Regions from separate parts of the Halomonas aestuarii genome, predicted to be linked through region 3. Evidence: riboswitches for the same ligand, from Rfam matches in the RefSeq annotation. Region 3 holds a riboswitch; each other region holds the start of a gene.
What was found. A riboswitch is a leader RNA that binds a small molecule or an ion and turns the genes downstream of it on or off. The one in region 3 is predicted to bind thiamine pyrophosphate.

Region 1 (3,222 bases), 1.4 Mb from region 3:
CAGGCCATCAGGGCCTGCACGGTCTGTGAGGAAAAGCCGCACTGGGGCAGCTGGGGGGTGCCCTTCATGTAGATCAGGATCGGGTTCTCGCTGATCTGGCGCTGGATGTTCTCGACGGTAGTGCTCATGACGTCTCCCTTTCTCGCTTGACTGAAGCCCCGGCGGTCTCCGGGCAATACCCGAGTACGCTGGTCGGCCTTGTGGATGAGGGCCATTCTACTGATGCCGGGCGCGTTGCGCATCCCCTGCGGGCTGGCTAGGATGGACGTTTTTTCCCGTGGAGCGACCCCCATGGCCACCCGCCATTTCCTCACCCTGCTTGACCTCAGTCCGGACGAGTTGCGCTACCTGATGCAGCGCGCCATCTCGATCAAGAACGGCCTGAAGACCCACGGGCCCACCTACACGCCGTTCGCCAATCGCACCCTGGCGATGATCTTCGAGAAGTCCTCGACCCGGACCCGGGTCTCCTTCGAGACCGCCATGGCCCAGTTCGGCGGCCATGCGCTCTTCCTGTCGTCCCGCGACACCCAGCTCGGCCGCGGGGAGCCCATCGGCGACACCGCCCGCGTGCTGTCGGAGATGGTCGATGCGGTGATGATCCGCACCTTCTCCCACGAGGGCCTGGAGAGCTTCGCGGCCGCGAGCACGGTGCCGGTGATCAACGCCCTGACCGATGACTACCACCCCTGCCAGCTGCTCGCCGACGTCATGACCTGGACGGAGCTTCGCGGCAGTGTCAAGGACCGCACCGCCGTGTGGATCGGTGACGGCAACAACATGTGCCACTCCTGGATCAACGCCGCACGCCAGTTCGGCTTCCAGCTGCGCATCTGCTGCCCCGAGGGCTACGAGCCAAGCCAGGACATCCTGGCAGCCGCCGGTGACCGGGTGACCCTTGTTCGCGACCCGATGGAGGCCGTGGTGGATGTCGACCTGGTCACCACCGACGTCTGGGCCTCCATGGGCCAGGAGGAGGAGCAGGCGAAACGCGAGGCGGACTTCGCGGGGCTGCAGGTCACCGAGGCGATGCTCGATCGCGCCAGGGAGGACGTGCTCTTCCTGCATTGCCTGCCCGCCCACCGTGGCGAGGAGATCAGCACGACCCTGCTCGATGATCCCCGCGCTGTGGTCTGGCAGGAGGCGGGCAACCGCCTGCACGCCCAGAAGGCACTGATCGAATTCCTCCTGCTGGGGCGGGTGGAGAGCTGAGGGGTCGGGGCCGGCGGGGGCCGCATTAGACCTTGGTATGACATATACCTTCGTCGCATGTATAATGCGCTGCAGCAGAATCCAGCTCAGGAGATGCGGCAGCATGAGACACGAACCCACCAGTACCGACGGGATGCAACGCAGCCTGCGGCAGTGCCTTTCCCACATGGCCGCCATCCTCTACCGCCACGGCCACGTCCTCGAGACGGTCACCGTCCCCCACAAGGGCCTCGACCGCCAGGCCCTGAAGGCCCTCGGCGCGGCCTCCAGCGACTGGCGTCCCTGCCAGCACGTCCTGGAGAGCAGCGAGGCCGCCACCTGGAACGACCAGCAGCGCCTGGTGCTGACCGGGCTCGGCCGGGAACTGCTGTTCGACATGTTCGGCGAGGGTGCCGCCGACTGCGCCTGATCCCCCACCCAGGCCAGGCGTGACGAGGCCCGGGCGCGCAGCCGATTGCGCGCCCGGGCCTCGTTGGTTATGTTGAGGCGACTTGTCGGGGAGCCCCGGCACGCTCGAGGAGTCGTGCACGGGGGCTGAGATCGGTACGGCCGAACCCGTTGAACCTGATCAGGTTGATGCCTGCGGAGGGAACAAGGGAGTGTCACGCCAGCCTGCCCCTGCGTTCATCCAGCCTGTTCCGTCTTGTCGCCTGCTGGATGGATACCGCCTTGACCCGATCCAACGATTGCACCATTGCCGTGGCCGGCGCCGGCCTGCTGGGCCGCCTGGTCGCCTGGCAGCTGCTGCGCGACGGCCATGCCGTCACCCTCTATGACGCCGGCGACCTGGACCGCCCCCCCGCCGCCGCCTGGACGGCGGCCGGCATGGTCGCCCCGCTGTGCGAGACCGCGGTCTCCGAGCGCAGCGTCTACGAGATGGGGCGCTTCGCCCTGACCCAGTGGCCGCGCTGGCTCGACGCCCTCGACGCCAGCGGCCTGTGGCATCATCAGGGCAGCCTGATGGTGGCCCACGCCCAGGACATGGGGGAGCTCACCCAGTTCCGTCGCGACCTCGCCCACGTCCTAGACGGGGAGCCGCCCTGCCAGACGCTCGACGACGCCGAGATCCACCGCCTGGAGCCCGACCTGGCGGCGAGCTTTCGCCAGGGCCTCTACCTGCCAGACGAGGCGCACCTGGACAACCGCGCGCTGCTCGTTCGCCTGCTGGCCGAGATCCGCCGCCTGGGCGGAACCTGTCACGCCCACTGCCCCGTCTCGACCTATCTCGGCGAGGTCGAGACCCGCGACGGCCGCCGCGCCTTCGATCTGGTCGTCGACTGCCGCGGTACCGGCGCTCGCCAGCACCACCCCAGCCTGCGCGGCGTGCGCGGCGAGACCCTGCACGTCCAGACCGCGGAAATCCGCCTCTCGCGCCCGGTGCGCCTGATGCATCCGCGCTACCAGCTCTACGTGGTGCCCAAGCCCGACCAACGCTTCGTCATCGGGGCCACCCAGATCGAGAGCGAGGACCGCTCACCAGTCTCGCTGCAGTCCTCGCTGGAGCTCGGCAGCGCCCTCTACACCCTGTCACCGGCCTTCGCCGAGGCACGCATCCTGGAGCAGGGGGTCAACCTGCGCCCCGCCTTCCGGGACAACCTGCCCCATGTCACCCGGCGCGACGGGCTGATCACCGCCAACGGCCTGTTCCGCCACGGCTACCTGCTGGCCCCGGCGGTGGCCTGCCACCTGCTGGCCACGATCCGCGGCCGGGGCGAGCAGCCCTTCGCCGAGACCCTGGCCACGCCCCCGCCCCAGGAGAGCGCCGCATGACCGAGATCACCCTGAGCCTCAACGACGAGACCACCCGGCTGCCCGCCGGCACGCCGCTGGCCACGGCCCTGCAGGCTTGGCGCTGTGCCGATCGGCGGGTCGCGGTGGCGATCAACGGCGAGTTCGTGCCCCGTTCAGCCTACGCCGAGCGGGTACTCGAGGACGACGACCGCATCGATATCGTGGCCCCGGTGGGAGGCGGCTGATGGACAACCGACACGACGACACCCTGACCCTCTA
Region 2 (3,222 bases), 1.1 Mb from region 3:
AGGGCACCCTCAAGGGCGATCTGACCCTGCTCGGCGAGACCCGCCCGGTGACCCTGGAGGTCACGCTCAACAAGGCCGCGGCCTATCCCTTCGGCCACGAGCAGCACACCCTGGGGCTGTCGGCACGCACCACCATCCAGCGCAGCGACTGGGGGATGACCTACGGGGTCGACAACGGCCTGGTCGGCGACGAGGTCGAGCTGGTCCTCGAGCTGGAAGCCATCCGGCAGTAACCGGCCCCGACCGCAGGCGGGCTGGCAAGGGACGGCCAGCCTGCTAGACTGGCCGCATCGCTTGACGGGGTGCCGGTGAATCCGGCTGAGATCGCGCAGGGTGTCGAGACACTGTCGAAACAGGCTCGAGACACCGAGTGCGGGTCCCGTGGAACCTGATCCGGCTCGTACCGGCGTAGGAATCAAGCGGTGAGCCCGCGCCCTCCCGTCGCTCCGTGGCCACCCGCTTCCCCTCGCCCCGACTCCGGATCGCCCCCCGACCGGAGACACCATGGGCTACCGCTTCAGCGACCTCACCGCCGCCTGCCAGGACGACTGGCGCGCCTACATCGAGCACGAGTTCGTCCGCCGGCTGGGCGACGCCACCCTCGAGAAAGGCGCCTTTCGCCACTACCTGCAGCAGGACTACCTCTTCCTGATCCACTTCGCCCGGGCCTATGCCCTGGCCGCCTACAAGAGCCGTGACCTCGACGAGCTGCGCCACGCCTTCGCGGGCCTGAAGACCATCCTCGACGTGGAGCTGGGGCTGCACCTGGACTACTGCCGCGACTGGGGCATCTCGGAGGCGGACCTGGCTCGCCTGCCCGAGGCCCGCGCGACGCTCGCCTACACCCGCTACGTGCTCGATACCGGCCAGCGCGGCGACCTGCTCGACCTCCACGTGGCGCTCGCCCCCTGCCTGATCGGCTACGGCGAGATCGCGGGCTGGCTCAATGGCCGAGGTGCCACCGTGCGCGGCGAGGCCAACCCCTATGACGCCTGGATCGCCATGTACGAGAGCGAGGCGTTCCAGCAGGCCATGGCCGACGAGCGCGCCTGGCTGGATGCGCGCCTGGCGGAGGTGACGCCGCGCCGCCTCGACGAGCTCTGCGCAGTGTTTCGCGACGCCACGCGGCTCGAGATCGACTTCTGGCAGATGGGACTGGATCGCGCCGACTGATGCCACTGCCTCCCGGCCATGGAGGATGTATTCAAAACGCCTCCTCCTAGGCCTGTCCCCGGACAAGCCATGAGGGCCCGGCACCAGTATCTAGACGAAAGAACCGCCCGCCGCTGTCGGCGGGCACCACCACGCTTGACGGGGCGCCGTTGATGACGGCTGAGACCATGCGCTTGCCAGCATGGATCCCGTTGAACCTGAACTGGCTAGGACCAGCGTAGGGATCAAGCGACACGCCGCCCTGGCGCCCCACGCCCGGCGGCCCCTGTCCCTCCCGCCTGTGTCCTCCCTGACATGACCATGACCCCCAAGGGAGAACACCATGAGCAAGACCACCCACTTCCTCGCCGAGACCGCTCGCGTCGACGAGGCCGCCATCCAGCCCCTGCCCGGCTCGCGCAAGATCTACGTCGTGGGCTCGCGGCCCGACATCCGGGTGCCCTTCCGCGAGATCGCCCTCTCGCCGACCCGCACCTCCGGCCTGGATGAGGCCAACCCGCCGCTGCTGGTCTACGACACCTCCGGCCCCTACACCGACCCGGACGCCGAGATCGACCTGCGCCGCGGCCTGTCCGAGCTGCGCCGGGGCTGGATAGACGAGCGCGGCGACACCGAGTTCCTCGACGGCCCGACCTCCGAGTATGGCCGCCGCCGCGCCAACGACCCGATGCTCGCCAACCTGCGCTTCGACCTGACCCGCACGCCCCGTCGCGCACGACCCTCGGAGGATGGCAAGGCCGGCAACGTCACCCAGCTGCACTATGCCCGCCAGGGCATCGTCACCCCGGAGATGGAGTTCATCGCCATCCGCGAGAACCAGCGCCGCCAGGCGCTTTCTGCAAAGTACTCCGGCATGGAGGAGGTCGAGCGCATCCTCGGCCACCAGCACGCCGGCCAGGGCTTCGGGGCCAGGCTCCCCGAGGAGATCACCCCCGAGTTCGTGCGCGACGAGGTCGCGGCGGGTCGGGCCATCATCCCCTGCAACATCAACCACCCGGAATCCGAGCCGATGATCATCGGCCGCAACTTCCTGGTGAAGATCAACGGCAACCTCGGCAATTCGGCGGTCACCTCCTCCATCGAGGACGAGGTCGACAAGATGACCTGGGGCATCCGCTGGGGCTCGGACACCATCATGGACCTCTCCACCGGGGCCAACATCCATGAGACGCGGGAGTGGATCATCCGCAACGCCCCGGTGCCGATCGGCACCGTGCCCATCTACCAGGCCTTGGAAAAGGTGAACGGCGTGGCCGAGGACCTCACCTGGGAGGTGTTCCGCGACACCCTGATCGAACAGGCCGAGCAGGGCGTGGACTACTTCACCATCCATGCCGGCGTGCTGCTGCGCTACGTGCCGCTGACCGCCCATCGCGTCACCGGCATCGTCTCCCGAGGCGGGTCGATCATGGCCAAGTGGTGCCTCTACCACCACCGGGAGAGCTTCCTCTACACCCACTTCGAGGAGATCTGCGAGATCTGCAAGCAGTACGACGTGGCCTTCTCGCTGGGCGACGGCCTGCGTCCGGGCTCGGTGGCCGACGCCAACGACGAGGCCCAGTTCGCCGAGCTCGAGACCCTGGGCGAGCTGACCCGCATCGCCTGGCAGCACGACGTCCAGGTGATGATCGAGGGCCCGGGCCATGTGCCCATGCACCTGATCAAGGAGAACATGGACAAGCAGATCGAGGCGTGCGACGAGGCTCCCTTCTACACACTCGGGCCGCTGACCACCGACATCGCGCCCGGCTACGACCACATCACCTCCGGCATCGGCGCGGCGATGATCGGCTGGTACGGCTGTGCCATGCTCTGCTACGTGACCCCCAAGGAGCACCTGGGCCTGCCCGACAAGGACGACGTCAAGACCGGCATCATCACCTACAAGATCGCCGCGCACGCCGCCGATCTCGCCAAGGGCCATCCGGCCGCCCAGCGCCGCGACAACGCGCTCTCCAAGGCGCGCTTCGAGTTCCGCTGGGAGGACCAGTTCAACCTGGGGCTGGACCCGGACACGGCGCGTGAGTACCACGACGAGACCCTGCCCAA
Region 3 (3,222 bases):
GTCTGGGACCCGCTGGTTCGGATCGTGCACTGGTCGCTGGTGGCCGGCTTCCTGGCCAACTACTTCCTCACCGAGGAGGGCGAGACCTGGCACCAGTGGATCGGCTATGGCGTGGTGGCGCTGATCGGTGTGCGCATCCTCTGGGGGTTCGTCGGCCCCTGGTCGGCACGCTGGCGCAGCTTCTGGCCGACCCCCCGACGCCTGCGCGCCTCGCTCCGATCGGAGGAGTCCGTCGGTGCCGGCGATGCCGCCTCAGACGAGCCCGGCATCACCCACACCCCTTTGGGGGCGGTCATGATGCTGACGCTGCTGGCCCTGTTGCTGGGGCTGGGGACCACCGGCTACATGATGGAGGAGACCGACCTCTTCTGGGGGGTCGGCTGGGTCGAGGAGGCCCATGAGCTGATGGCCAACGCCATCCTCGTCCTCATCCCGCTGCATGTCATCGGCGCGATCCTCGAGAGCCGCAAGCGGCAGGACAACCTGATCGCCGGCATGCTGCATGGCTACCACCGACACCCGGGGCATCCGCGCTCGGACGTCTGATCTCGGCCTGTCCCGATCCACGCCGTCACCGCGCCTGCCGCGGTGACGGCGTCTTGGGTGGTCAGTGGCGAGGCGGCCGCGTAAAGGCCCGCGCCGCTGCCTCGGGGTCCGGGGTGCCGCAGATCGCCGAGATCACGGCGAGGCCCTGGGCACCGGCCTGGCGCGTCGGGAGGACATGCTCGGCCTTGAGGCCGCCGATGGCCACGCCGGGCAGGGGGCTCGCGGCCGCCAGCTCGGCCAGGCCCTCGAAGCCGAGCGGCTCGGCATGGTCGCGCTTGCTGGGGGTGGCGAACACCGGCCCGAGGCCCAGGTAGTTCAGGGCGCTCGGGTCGAGTCGGGCGAGCTGCTCGCGGGTCTGCACCGAGAGCCCGAGGATCGCGTGAGGGCCCAGGGCGGCCCGGGCCTGGGCCACGTCGCCGTCATCCTGGCCGATGTGCAGCCCGTCGGCGCCCGAGGCGAGCGCCACCTCCAGCCGGTCGTTGATGATCAGGGCCACGCCCGTGCCGGCCAGGGCGGCCTTGAGGCGGCGCGCCTGGTCGATCAGTTCGGCGTCACTGGCGTGCTTGTCACGCAGCTGCACCAGGGTGACGCCGCCACGGACCGCGGCGACCACGGTCTGCACCAGGCCCTGCTCGGCGCAGAGTTCACGGTCGGTGACGAGATAGAGCGAGAGATCAAGGGGCATCGGAGACCTCCAGGCGGGCCCGCTGTGCCAGGGCCTCGGCGTCCAGGTGGTAGAGCGCATCGAGGAAGGCCACTGCGTAGCTGCCCGGGCCCCGTGCCACCTCGCCGGCGAGTTCCCCGGCTACGGCATAGCCGGCGAGCGCCGCCACCGTCGCCTCGAAATGCCGGTCCGTGCCGGCCAGGAAGGCCCCCACGACGCCGGTCAGGGCGCAGCCCAGGGTGGTGACCCTCGGCATCAGCGGGTGCCCGCCCCGGACACGGGCGAGGCGTTTGCCGTCGGTGACCAGATCCATCTCGCCGGTCACGGCCACCACGCCGCCCGTGCGCTCGGCCAGCCGGCGGGCGGCCTCGAGGGCAGCCTCGGCGGGGTCGGTGCTGTCCACGCCGCGGCCGCCGCCGGCCTGTCCCGCCAGGGCGATGATCTCCGAGGCATTGCCGCGAATCACGTCCGGCGAGAGCGCCAGCAGCCGCGCGCCGGTCTCCCGGCGGTAGTGCGTGGCGCCCACCGCCACCGGGTCCAGCACCCAGGGGCGTCCCGTCTCCCCGGCCGCCAGCGCCGAGGACTCCATGGCGTCGACCCAGTGGGGCGAGAGGGTGCCGATGTTGATCGTCAGGGCGCCGGCCAGGGCGGTGAACTCGGCGGCCTCCTCGCGGGCGTGGACCATGGCCGGCGAGGCGCCGATGGCCAGCAGCACGTTGGCCATGCTGTTCATGGCCACATGGTTGGTGATGTTGTGGACCAGCGGGCTGGTCTCGCGCACCCGGGCCAGGTGCGCGGCGGGATCGATGTGATGCATGGGGCCTCCCCGGCGCGGGAGGTGCGCCTGGACGGGAGGCCCGCCGCCGCACGACTCCCTACGCCGGCATTGTCCGGGTCAGGTTCCGAGGGTGCTTCTCAGCCGCGACACTCCTGCCGCGGCGCCCCTGTCGTCAGGCCTCACTATCCCTGCCGGCTCCGTGGCTGTAAAGGCCGTGGCCAGGTCCCCGGGGCAGCTAGGCGAGCCAGCGCAGGGCCACTCCCCGGGCGTGTGCCAGGTCCCGGCACCAGGTCAGCCGGCCGGCCGTCCGGCGGATGCCCGCCCGGCGCAGCTTGACGAGGATCCGCGTCGGCAGGCCGACCAGTACCAGCGAGATCCCCCCTCGGTGCATCTCCTCGATCAGGGCCTGGAGGGCCACGATGGCGGTGCCATCCATGCTCGGCACATCGTGCATGTCGAGGATCACGACCCGTACCTGCGGGTCCACCAGGTGCAGCGAGGTGAGCGCCTTCTCGGCGGCGCCGAAGAACAGCGGGCCATCGATGTCGTAGAGGGCCACCTCCCCGGGCAGCGCGTCGATGCCGGCATGGGGCCCGCTGTCGACACGCTGGGTCTCGGTCAGCAGCGACATCCGCCGGATGAACAGGGCGGCGGCCAGCCCGATGCCCACGCCCACCGCCAGCACCATGTCGAAGAGCACGGTCAGGGTGAAGCAGGTCAGCAGGATGGCCACGTCCCCTGGCGGGGCCGAGCGCAGGGTGTGCAGGAAGTGGCGGGCCTCGCTCATGTTCCAGGCGACGATGAACAGCAGCGCCGCCAGCGCGGCCATCGGCACCATCCCCAGCAGGCCCGCCAGGGCCACCACCGCCAGCAGCACCACCAGCGCGTGCACCACCGCCGCGATCGGCGACCGGGCGCCGCTTCTGATGCTGGTGGCGGTCCGGGCGATGGCGGCCGTGGCGGTGATGCCGCCGAACAGCGGCGCCACGATGTTGCCCAGCCCCTGGCCGATCAGCTCGGCGTTGGGGTCATGGCGGGTGCGGGTCAGGCCGTCGGACACCACCGCACACAGCAGCGACTCGATCGCCCCCAGCATGGCGATGGCGAAGGCGGGCCCCAGCAGGGCGCTCAGCAGCGCGAAGTCCAGCACCAGGGGCTCGCCATCCGCCCCGGGCAGCCGCCAGGGCGCCACCAGGCTCGGCGCGATCGGCGGGATGCCGCCGCCCGTCTCGCC

Region 1: another riboswitch for thiamine pyrophosphate. It lies ahead of thiO (glycine oxidase ThiO); the one in region 3 lies ahead of thiM (hydroxyethylthiazole kinase).
Region 2: another riboswitch for thiamine pyrophosphate. It lies ahead of thiC (phosphomethylpyrimidine synthase ThiC); the one in region 3 lies ahead of thiM (hydroxyethylthiazole kinase).

Annotation. Positions count from the first base shown of each region.
Region 1 covers NZ_CP018139.1:103,632-106,853, forward strand. Annotated here, with positions in the region: gene grxD (Grx4 family monothiol glutaredoxin) at 1-128, opposite strand, end outside; gene argF (ornithine carbamoyltransferase) at 292-1,212, shown strand; gene BOX17_RS00430 (hypothetical protein) at 1,316-1,621, shown strand; TPP riboswitch at 1,698-1,820, shown strand; gene thiO (glycine oxidase ThiO) at 1,882-2,982, shown strand; gene thiS (sulfur carrier protein ThiS) at 2,979-3,188, shown strand; gene BOX17_RS00445 (thiazole synthase) at 3,188-3,222, shown strand, end outside.
Region 2 covers NZ_CP018139.1:2,630,873-2,634,094, reverse strand. Annotated here, with positions in the region: gene BOX17_RS12255 (YceI family protein) at 1-233, shown strand, start outside; TPP riboswitch at 289-432, shown strand; gene tenA (thiaminase II) at 505-1,173, shown strand; TPP riboswitch at 1,303-1,414, shown strand; gene thiC (phosphomethylpyrimidine synthase ThiC) at 1,496-3,222, shown strand, end outside.
Region 3 covers NZ_CP018139.1:1,511,146-1,514,367, reverse strand. Annotated here, with positions in the region: gene BOX17_RS06925 (cytochrome b/b6 domain-containing protein) at 1-546, shown strand, start outside; gene thiE (thiamine phosphate synthase) at 608-1,231, opposite strand; gene thiM (hydroxyethylthiazole kinase) at 1,221-2,027, opposite strand; TPP riboswitch at 2,066-2,166, opposite strand; gene dauA (C4-dicarboxylic acid transporter DauA) at 2,224-3,222, opposite strand, start outside.